DNA from 4 places in the Mesorhizobium sp. CNPSo 4684 genome. Region 2 is predicted to be linked to each of the others. Evidence: predicted binding sites of a transcription regulator. Region 2 holds the regulator's gene; each other region holds the start of a gene.
What was found. Region 2 encodes PhoB, which activates phosphate uptake and scavenging genes when phosphate is short. Its sites were predicted from a motif close to TGTCATNNANCTGTCAT; they were not measured.
Positions count from the first base shown of each region.

Region 1: the regulator PhoB is predicted to act here: its motif matches at 885-901, upstream of AC04SG_RS30000 (YdcH family protein).
Region 3: the regulator PhoB is predicted to act here: its motif matches at 998-1,014, upstream of AC04SG_RS17390 (alkaline phosphatase D family protein).
Region 4: the regulator PhoB is predicted to act here: its motif matches at 1,281-1,297, upstream of AC04SG_RS23380 (RNA degradosome polyphosphate kinase).

Region 1 is NZ_JBWLUX010000047.1:25,367-27,566, reverse strand. Features, by position in the region: gene ispG (flavodoxin-dependent (E)-4-hydroxy-3-methylbut-2-enyl-diphosphate synthase) at 1-339, opposite strand, end outside; gene AC04SG_RS30000 (YdcH family protein) at 637-816, opposite strand; gene AC04SG_RS29995 (YdcH family protein) at 1,056-1,259, shown strand; gene AC04SG_RS29990 (IclR family transcriptional regulator) at 1,284-2,087, opposite strand.
Region 2 is NZ_JBWLUX010000039.1:37,607-39,806, reverse strand. Features, by position in the region: gene phoU (phosphate signaling complex protein PhoU) at 11-715, shown strand; gene phoB (phosphate regulon transcriptional regulator PhoB) at 732-1,421, shown strand; gene AC04SG_RS28180 (ROK family protein) at 1,446-2,200, opposite strand, start outside.
Region 3 is NZ_JBWLUX010000016.1:126,768-128,967, forward strand. Features, by position in the region: gene AC04SG_RS17385 (MFS transporter) at 1-766, shown strand, start outside; gene AC04SG_RS17390 (alkaline phosphatase D family protein) at 1,086-2,200, shown strand, end outside.
Region 4 is NZ_JBWLUX010000027.1:21,775-23,974, reverse strand. Features, by position in the region: gene AC04SG_RS23390 (FAD-dependent monooxygenase) at 1-952, opposite strand, end outside; gene AC04SG_RS23385 (zinc-finger domain-containing protein) at 972-1,217, opposite strand; gene AC04SG_RS23380 (RNA degradosome polyphosphate kinase) at 1,455-2,200, shown strand, end outside.

The DNA of each region.
Region 1 (2,200 bases), on a different contig from region 2:
GGCCAGCGCCTCGGCGCAGGCCGGATGATCGGCGAGCAGCTTGTGGCCGATATAATGGAAATCGCCGACCAGCGGCACATTGATGCCGAGCCGTTCGAGCCGCTCACGGATGCGCGGCACGGCGGCGGCGCTCTCGTCGCGGTCGACGGTGATGCGCACGATCTCCGACCCGGCGCGATGCAGGGCAGCAACCTGCGCGACGGTCTGGTCGATATCGGCCGTGTCGGTGTTAGTCATCGACTGCACGACGACCGGCGCGCCGCCGCCGACGGTCACACCGCCGACATCGACGCTGACCGAGGTGCGGCGCGGAAAGGGCGAGGAAAAATATCCGGTCATGCCGGCAGCCTCTTGAGCTCCTGAGCGACCTGCGTTCGCGTTGACGCGCAAACCTACGCTCAAACAGTTATCAGCGCATTGCGCTGAGGTTCGGGCATGAGGTGGAGGAGCAAAGATGGCTTGTCAATGGCGACAGGCAGGCAGAGCCGCCAAATTGCAGCGGCGCGGCTACCCGTCACAGACGGTGTCGACCGGCCAACAGTGTCGGAAACAGTAACAAGTAACCGCCTCCGGCGGCGTGTCGCCACCGGAGCGATGGATGCGCGCCGGAGCGGCGCGTCTAGTCCAGGAAGGGCGTCAGTGTGTCGTCGGTTTCGCCTTCAGTTTCTCAATCTCGTCCTTGAGTGCCAGCTTGCGTCGCTTGAGATTCACGATTTCGAGGTCGTCGACCGATGGATGATTCATGGCATCATCGATCTCGCGCTCGATATCACCGTGTTTCCGCTGCAACTCATCAAGATGGGATGCAAGAGACATGATTGGTTCTCCCTTTCATGGTTTCCTCGATTGCAGCCGTCAAAGGCACGTCCACCGCAGGTCGTTCTGTGACGGCACCATGACACTCTGCCACCATCCAACTGAGATGTCGAATGCTGCGTGGTAGCATTCCACGACAATGTGAAATGTGGTATGGGCTGCGCGCCGGCTACAAAACCCCGCCGGTCCCGCCCAATCAGGCCCATCATTGGGCGCCGCAGACGTGCAGACGGTAGATAATGTCCGAACAGGAACAGGCTGATATCCGCCTCGAATTTTCTCGGCTGAAACAAGAGCATGCCGATTTCGACGCGGCCATCAATGCGATGATCGCCATGGGTTGTGATCCCTTGCAGATCCAACGCATGAAGAAGAAGAAACTGTTCCTCAAGGACCGGCTGATGGCGCTGGAAGACAAGATCATCCCGGACATCATCGCCTGAGCGATAGCCTCGGAGCCTGACCCCTTACCCCGGGATCGAAAGCCTTGCGGCGCGTTCACGCAACAGCGCAATAAGCTCGTCGGTCTTTTCCTTCGCGGTGTCGATCGGAACCACCAGGCACATCGTTGCCTCAACCTTGCCTGTGACAGAAAAGACCGGAGCGGCCAGGCATTTGGTATAAGCGTCGACCAGCCCCGAGGTGATGCAATAGCCGGTCGTCCTGGCCGTCGCGATATCGGCGATGAAATCGTCGAGCTGCAGCCTGCGGCCATCCGGCAGCAAAAGGTCGTCGTCCGACACCATGTCCTGGATAGTAGCCCTCTCAAACCCGGCCAGAAGCAGCCGCCCTGATGCCGTCCATGGCAGCGGGATCTGCAGGCCGGTGGCCGAGCTGATGCGGAACGGCCTGGTGCCGGGGCTGGAATGGACGATGGTGTAGCGGCCGCTTTGCAGCATGCACAATTCGGAGGTCTCGCCGGTCTCGCGCGACAGATTGTCGACCTCCTGCCGGCCCCTGCGGAGCAGGTCGTTGCCCCGGACATAGTCCATTCCGTAGAGATAGAGCTTCTTGCCGAAATAGACCCTGTTGCCGTCGCCCTCCATCTCCAGGAGACCCGCATCGACCAGCGAGCGCACCAGCGTGTAGGTGGTGGAGCGCGGCGCATTCACCCCTTTGGCGAGGTCGCCGATGCCGATGGCGCGCTGCGTGACATGCAGGAACTCCAGGATCTCCAGCACCCGGTTGAGACCCTTTTCGCGCGAGCCTGATGTCCGTTCAGCGGCTGGGCCAAGAACCGGCTGATCGGTGACGTCATTGGCGTCTTGCATTGTCGATTCCTAATGTTAGTATCTGTCTTGTATAGGATACATGTGTCTTTTGTAAGAGACAAATCGCATGCAACACATGTGCCTGTAAGGGGAACTCAAACGAACAGGAGGTC
Region 2 (2,200 bases):
GATCAGGATCATGGGTGAACATACCGTCGCCTCCTTCGATGAAGAGTTGGGCCAGATCAGCAAGCTGATCCGCGACATGGGCGATCTGGCCGGGTCGATGGTCAGCGGCTCGACAAAAGCGCTGCTCAATTCCGACAATGCGCTGGCGCAGCGCGTCGTTTCCGACGACGCCATCATGGACGCGCGCCAGCGGGAACTCGACGATCGCGCCATTACGCTCATCGCCAAGCGCCAGCCGATGGCCAACGATCTGCGTGCCGTGGTCGGCTCGATCCGCATGGCCGGCGACCTCGAGCGCATCGGCGATCTCGCCAAGAACATCGCCAAGCGTGTCGGCACAGTGGGCCTCAGCGTCACGCCGCGCGACCTCTCGCACTCCATCGACGCGATGGCGCAGCTGGTGCTGATCCAGGTGCAAGGGGTGGTCGAGGAGTATGCCGCCGCGGATGCCGCAGCCCTGGCGAAACTCAGGAATGAGGACGAACGTATCGACGTCAAATACACGTCGGTGTTTCGTGAACTCTTGACCTACATGATGGAAGACCCGCGCAACATCACCGCCTGCACGCATCTCCTGTTCTGCGCCAAGAATCTGGAGCGCATCGGTGATCATGTCACCAACATCGCTGAAAATGCGTATTATGTGCTGACCGGCCAGCAATTGCCCGCCAATCGCCCGAAGCAGGACGAGACGGCGATGGCCACTTCGGCCTGACAAGGGTGAACTGCTGATGATCGCGCCACGCATCATGGTCGTGGAGGACGAGGAGCCGCTGGGCGTTCTTCTCCGCTACAACCTCGAATCCGAAGGCTACCAGGTCGAGGTGGTGACGCGCGGCGACGAGGCCGAAATCCGGCTGCAGGAAAACGTGCCAGACCTTCTGGTGCTCGACTGGATGGTGCCGGCGGTGTCCGGCATCGAGCTCTGCCGGCGGCTGCGCATGCGGCCCGAGACCGAACGGCTGCCGATCATCATGCTGACCGCGCGTGGCGAGGAGAGCGACCGCGTGCGTGGCCTGTCCACCGGCGCCGACGACTATCTGGTCAAGCCGTTCTCGACACCGGAATTCATGGCGCGCGTGAAAGCGTTGCTGCGCCGCGCCAAGCCGGAAGTGCTGTCCAGCGTGCTCAAGGTCGGCGACATCGTGCTCGACCGTGAATCGCACCGCGTCTACCGCAAGAAGAGCGAAATCAGGCTCGGACCGACCGAGTTCCGTCTGCTCGAATTCATGATGCGCCATCCCGGCCGCGTGTTCTCGCGCAGCCAGCTGCTCGACAATGTCTGGGGCGAGACGATCTATATCGACGAGCGCACGGTCGACGTGCATGTCGGCCGGCTGCGCAAGGCGGTCAACAATGGCCGCATGCCCGACGTCATCCGCACCATCCGCGGCGCCGGCTACGCCATCCGGGAAGATTAGGCGCGCCGCGCTGTTGCCGGCCCCTCAGGCGACATGCTTGCCCGCTTTCGCCTGAATCCCTGGTGCGAAAATCTCCTGGTCGACGAAGCCGAGCGCGCGCATGGCGCAGCCTTCGCGGATCAGCGGCAGTTCGTTGGGCTCGGTGTCGAAGGAGATCGATTTCGAGTGCTGGCCGCCGGCGGTCTGAGCAATCGCTTCGCGCAATGCCGGTTCGATCAGATCGAACGCGGCGGCGCTGACTCCGACCATGGCGACAGGTGCCGGATCGATCAGCGCGAACAGGCTGCCGAGGCCGAAGCCGAGCGCCTCGCCGGCCTTGCGGTAGGCTTCGCGCTCGGGGCCATCGGTCTCGCGGGCACGTGCGGCGAGCGCCCGCATGTCGGCGTCGCCGACATCGACCGGTTCGGCATCCTCGCTCATCATTTTGGCGCTGCGCCAGATGGCGTAGTTGCCGGCATAGGCCTCCACGCAGCCGCGCCGCCCGCAACGGCACAGCGCGCCGCCGGGCCGGTGGATCATGTGGCCGAACTCGCCGCCCGACGAATGGGTGCCGGTGAACAATTCGCCCTTCAGCACCAGCCCCATTCCGATGCCGTGCGAGAGCAGGATAGCGATGAAATTGTCGCGGTAGCGCTCAGGCTGGCGCCATTGCAGCGCCACCGCCATCATGTTGCAGTCGTTTTCCATGGTGGCCGGAATGCCGAATTCCGCTTCCAGTATGTCGGCGAAGGCAATGTCAGTCAGCGGCGTGATCGGCGACCACAGCATGGCGCGGGCCT
Region 3 (2,200 bases), on a different contig from region 2:
CATCGCCGTCTCTGTCGCCACCGCCTGTCTGTTGCCGCTGGTCTGGCTGCTGGTGCCGGAGCGCCCGGCTTCGATCGGTATGGTGCGCTATGGCGCCGAGGCCGATGACGTGCCGCCGGTGTCGCCGGCCTCGCAAGGCAATTTCCTGGCGCATACGCTGAACACGCTGCGCCGCGCTGCGGGAACCAGGGTATTCTGGTATCTGTTCGCCACCTTCTTCGTCTGCGGATTCACCACCAACGGGCTGGTCGGCACCCATCTGATCTCCTTTTGCGGCGACATGGGCATTGGCGAGGTGCAGGCGGCCGGCCTTTTGTCGATGATGGGCATTTTCGACCTGATCGGCACGACGCTGTCGGGCTGGCTCACCGACCGTTTCGACCCGCGCAAGCTGCTCGGTGTCTACTATGGCATTCGCGGCCTGTCGCTGATTTACCTGCCCTATTCCGGCTTCTCGGCGACCAGCCTGATCATCTTTGCCGTGCTCTACGGTCTCGACTGGATCGCCACCGTGCCGCCGACGCTCAGGCTTGCCAACGAAGCCTTCGGCGACCGTAGCGGCCCGATCGTGTTCGGCTGGATCGTCGCCGGTCATCAGGTCGGTGCGGCAGCCGCCGCAGCCTTCGGCGGCACCATGCGCGAGCTGCAGGGCAATTACGAACTGGCCTTCCTGATCGCCGGCATGACCGCGATTGCCGCGGCGTGTATTTCGCTGCTGATCAACACGAGCCGTCCGGCCTTCGACCCGGAGCCGCAGGCGGCTTAAGCGCGACGGTGGAGCGCTGATCTCCCCCTTGTGGGGGAGATGCCCGGCAGGGCTGAGGGGGGCGCTGTCCCGCCGAGTTATCAGTTCAATCTTCGTGTTTTCCGTTCAATCGAATCGTTAAGCCGGCGCTTGGCCGGCAAGCACCCGAGTGGCTGGCGATCCTTCGCGCCCCCCTCTGGCCTGCCGGCCATCTCCCCCACGAGGGGGGAGATCAGCAGTTCGACTGTCCATTGTTATCAAAACTTCATCTTTCCGAGATGCGGCTGAAACATTGAGGCTGGACGCTGGTGGCGGACGTTCAAGCCATCAGGAGACAGCCATGAACAATATCTCGTTGACCCGCCGCGCTTTCGTCACTTCGGCGAGTGCGGCCGGTCTGCTCGGCGCATCGGGCCTCGCTTTGCCCTATTATTCACGCGCCAGCCAGCGCCCGGCCTTTACCCATGGCGTCCAGTCCGGCGATGTCGATGCCTCGAGCGGCATGGTGTGGACGCGCACCGATCGACCCTCGCGCGTCATGTTCGAAGTGTCGTCGACCGAGAATTTCGCCAACGCCACCCGGCTGGCGCCGCTCGATACCTCGCCGGCCAGCGACTTTACGGTCAAGCGGCTGCTCACCGACTTGGCTGCCGACCAGGACATCTTCTACCGCATGACGGCCGCCGACCTCGCCGACATCAATGTCGTCTCCGAGCCGATCGTCGGGCGCTTCCGCACTGCACCCGCCTCGAAGCGCGACATCAAATTCGCCTGGTCGGGCGACACGGCCGGCCAGGGCTGGGGCATCGACGAGACCGGCATGAAGACCTACGCCACCATCGCCAAGCACACGCCCGACTTCTTCCTGCATTCCGGCGACACGATCTATGCCGATGGCGCCATGAAGGATGAGGTCGACCTGCCTGGCGGCGGCAAATGGAAGAACGTCGTCCTCATCGACGGCAAGCGCAAGGTCGCCGAGACGCTGGACGAGTACCGCGACCAGTGGAAGTACAACATGATGGACAAGAACGTTCTCGCCCTGAGCGCCATCTGCCCGACCTTCTACCAGTGGGACGACCACGAGGTGCTGAACAACTGGTCGGATTCGAAGGATTTGAGCGCCGACAACCGCTACACCGAAAAATCCATCCATGTGCTGGCGGCGCGTGCGGCGCGCGCCTTCCATGAGATGACGACGATCCGCTACGAACCGTCGGAGCCGGGCCGCGTCTACCGCAAGATATCCCACGGGCCGCTGCTCGACGTGTTCTTCCTCGACATGCGCTCCTATCGCGGCCCCAACGGCCCTGACATGCAGGACACCATGACGCCGGAGTCCCGTATACTCGGCGAACAGCAGACCAAATGGCTGAAGCGCGAACTGGCCAACTCCAAGGCGACCTGGAAGATCATCGCCGCCGACATGCCGCTTGGCCTCGTCGTCTGGGACGA
Region 4 (2,200 bases), on a different contig from region 2:
CCGCGCCTTGCGCCGCAAACGGCGTCATCGCATGCGCGGCGTCGCCGATCAGGGCAATGCCTTGCGAGGTCGTCCACCGCGTTTGTTCGACCGTATGGATCGGAAAGGCCGTCCAGGGACCGGCCAGCGCCACAAGCCTGGCGAGGTCCGGCGCTGTGCCGCGCGTGGCGCCGTCGAGAACAGCTGGGTCGGCATGTCCCGACCAGCCTTCGGCTATGCGCTCGCCCTTGGTGAAGGCGGCGAGATTGAAGGCGCGGCCGTTGCTGACGGGATAGGCGACCATGTGGAAGCCGGGATGCAGGAACGTGGTGACACAATCGGCGGCGCCGATGGCGGCAAAGGCTTCGCCGGCGGCGCTCTCAACCGCGACCGTTGCCCGCCAGGCGAGTTCACCCGAAAAACGGCTTTTGCCGAAGCCTGCGAGTTGCGCCCGGACCGACGACCAGACACCGTCGGCGCCGACCAGGAGCCGGCCGCTTGCCTCGATCGCGCGGCCATCCGCTTCGGCGGTCACGGCAACATCTGACGCATTGACGGTGATGCTGTTGACGCGTGCACCCGTGACAAGCTCAATTCCCGGCCGCTCAGCCACCTGCGCCAGCAGTGCCGCCTGCAGATCAGCGCGGTGGGCGACGAGATAGGGCGCCTGCCAGCGCGCTTCGGCGGCTTGCCCAAGTGGCACCCGCGCCAGTTCGCGCAGCGTCCCGGCATCCTTGAGCACCACCGCTTCCGGTCGCAAGGCCGCCGGCAGCAGGCGCTCAAGCACGGCGAGCTTTCGAAGAATGCGTGTTGCGTTGGGCGAAAGCTGGATGCCGGCGCCGGCGGCTTCGAGGCGCGACGCCTGTTCGAACAGCCTTACCGCATATCCGCGTTCGGCAAAGGCAAGGGCAGCCGTCAACCCGGCGACGCCGGCCCCGGCGATTATGACCTGCCGGGACCTGATGTCTTCCATCGGGCTTGCCGCGACAGGATCAGGCGGCCTGGTCGATGTAAATGCAGCCGGCCGGCACCGTTTCCGTCGCCTTCAGCTTCGCCGAATAGCGATAGAGCGTCGAGCAATAGGGGCAGACCTTTTCATTGTCGTCGCCCATGTCGAGGAAGACATGCGGATGATCGAAGGGCGGGTTGGCGCCGGTGCACATGAATTCCCTGACACCGATGTCGATCGCCGGATGGCCGGCATCGTTCTGGAAATGGGGAATGGAACCGCCTGCCATCGTCGTCTCCTTAACGCAGTCTCGTCTGCATCTGGATCATAACAGCTCTCTTTGCAAGATCGATGAAATGAAACTGTCGCAAAAGGCTGGCAGAGGATAAGTTGAGCCGGTTAAGCGCATGACCCCGGAAGCCGAGCGATTCCGCGACGGATCACGCGTCACAAAGGCATGTTAGAGCGTCCATGACCATTCCGGCATGTGCGGCGCTCCAAAAGGAACGGTTGCGGGCAGGAAACCATGAATGAACTGAAGCCGGTGCAGAGCGAATTCATCAATGTCGAGGTGGCAAGCCCCGAGGGCGGCAATCCCGACCGCTTCGTCAACCGCGAATTCTCCTGGCTGCAGTTCAACCGGCGCGTTCTCGAGGAATCGCAGAACGAACACCACCCGCTGCTCGAACGGGTCCGTTTCCTGTCGATCTCGGCCGCCAATCTCGATGAATTCTTCATGGTCCGCGTCGCCGGTCTTGCCGGCCAGGTGCGCGAAGGCATCGCGCTCAAGAGCCCCGACGGGCGCACGCCCGAGCAGCAGCTCGAACAGCTTTTGCGCGAGGTCGAGCGGCTGCAGGAGGACCAGCAGAACAGCCTGTCGGCGCTGATGCTGCTGCTCAACAAGGAAGGTATTGAGAGCATCACCCGCGATGCACTGACCAAGGATGAGAAGGTCTGGCTGGAAGATCATTTCCAGGATCAGGTCTTCCCGGTGCTGACCCCGCTGTCGATCGACCCGGCGCATCCGTTTCCGTTCATTCCCAACCTCGGCTTCTCCATGGCGCTGCAATTGCGCCATCGCAAGAATGGCGAGGAGATGAGTGCGCTTCTGCGCCTGCCGGTGGCGCTGAAGCGCTTCATCCGTCTGCCCGACCGCAAGCAGCATGTTCGCTTCATTCCGCTCGAGGAGGCGGTCGGTCTCTATATCGGCAAGCTGTTCCCCGGCTACGAGGTCAAGGGCTCCGGCACCTTCCGCATCATCCGGGACAGCGA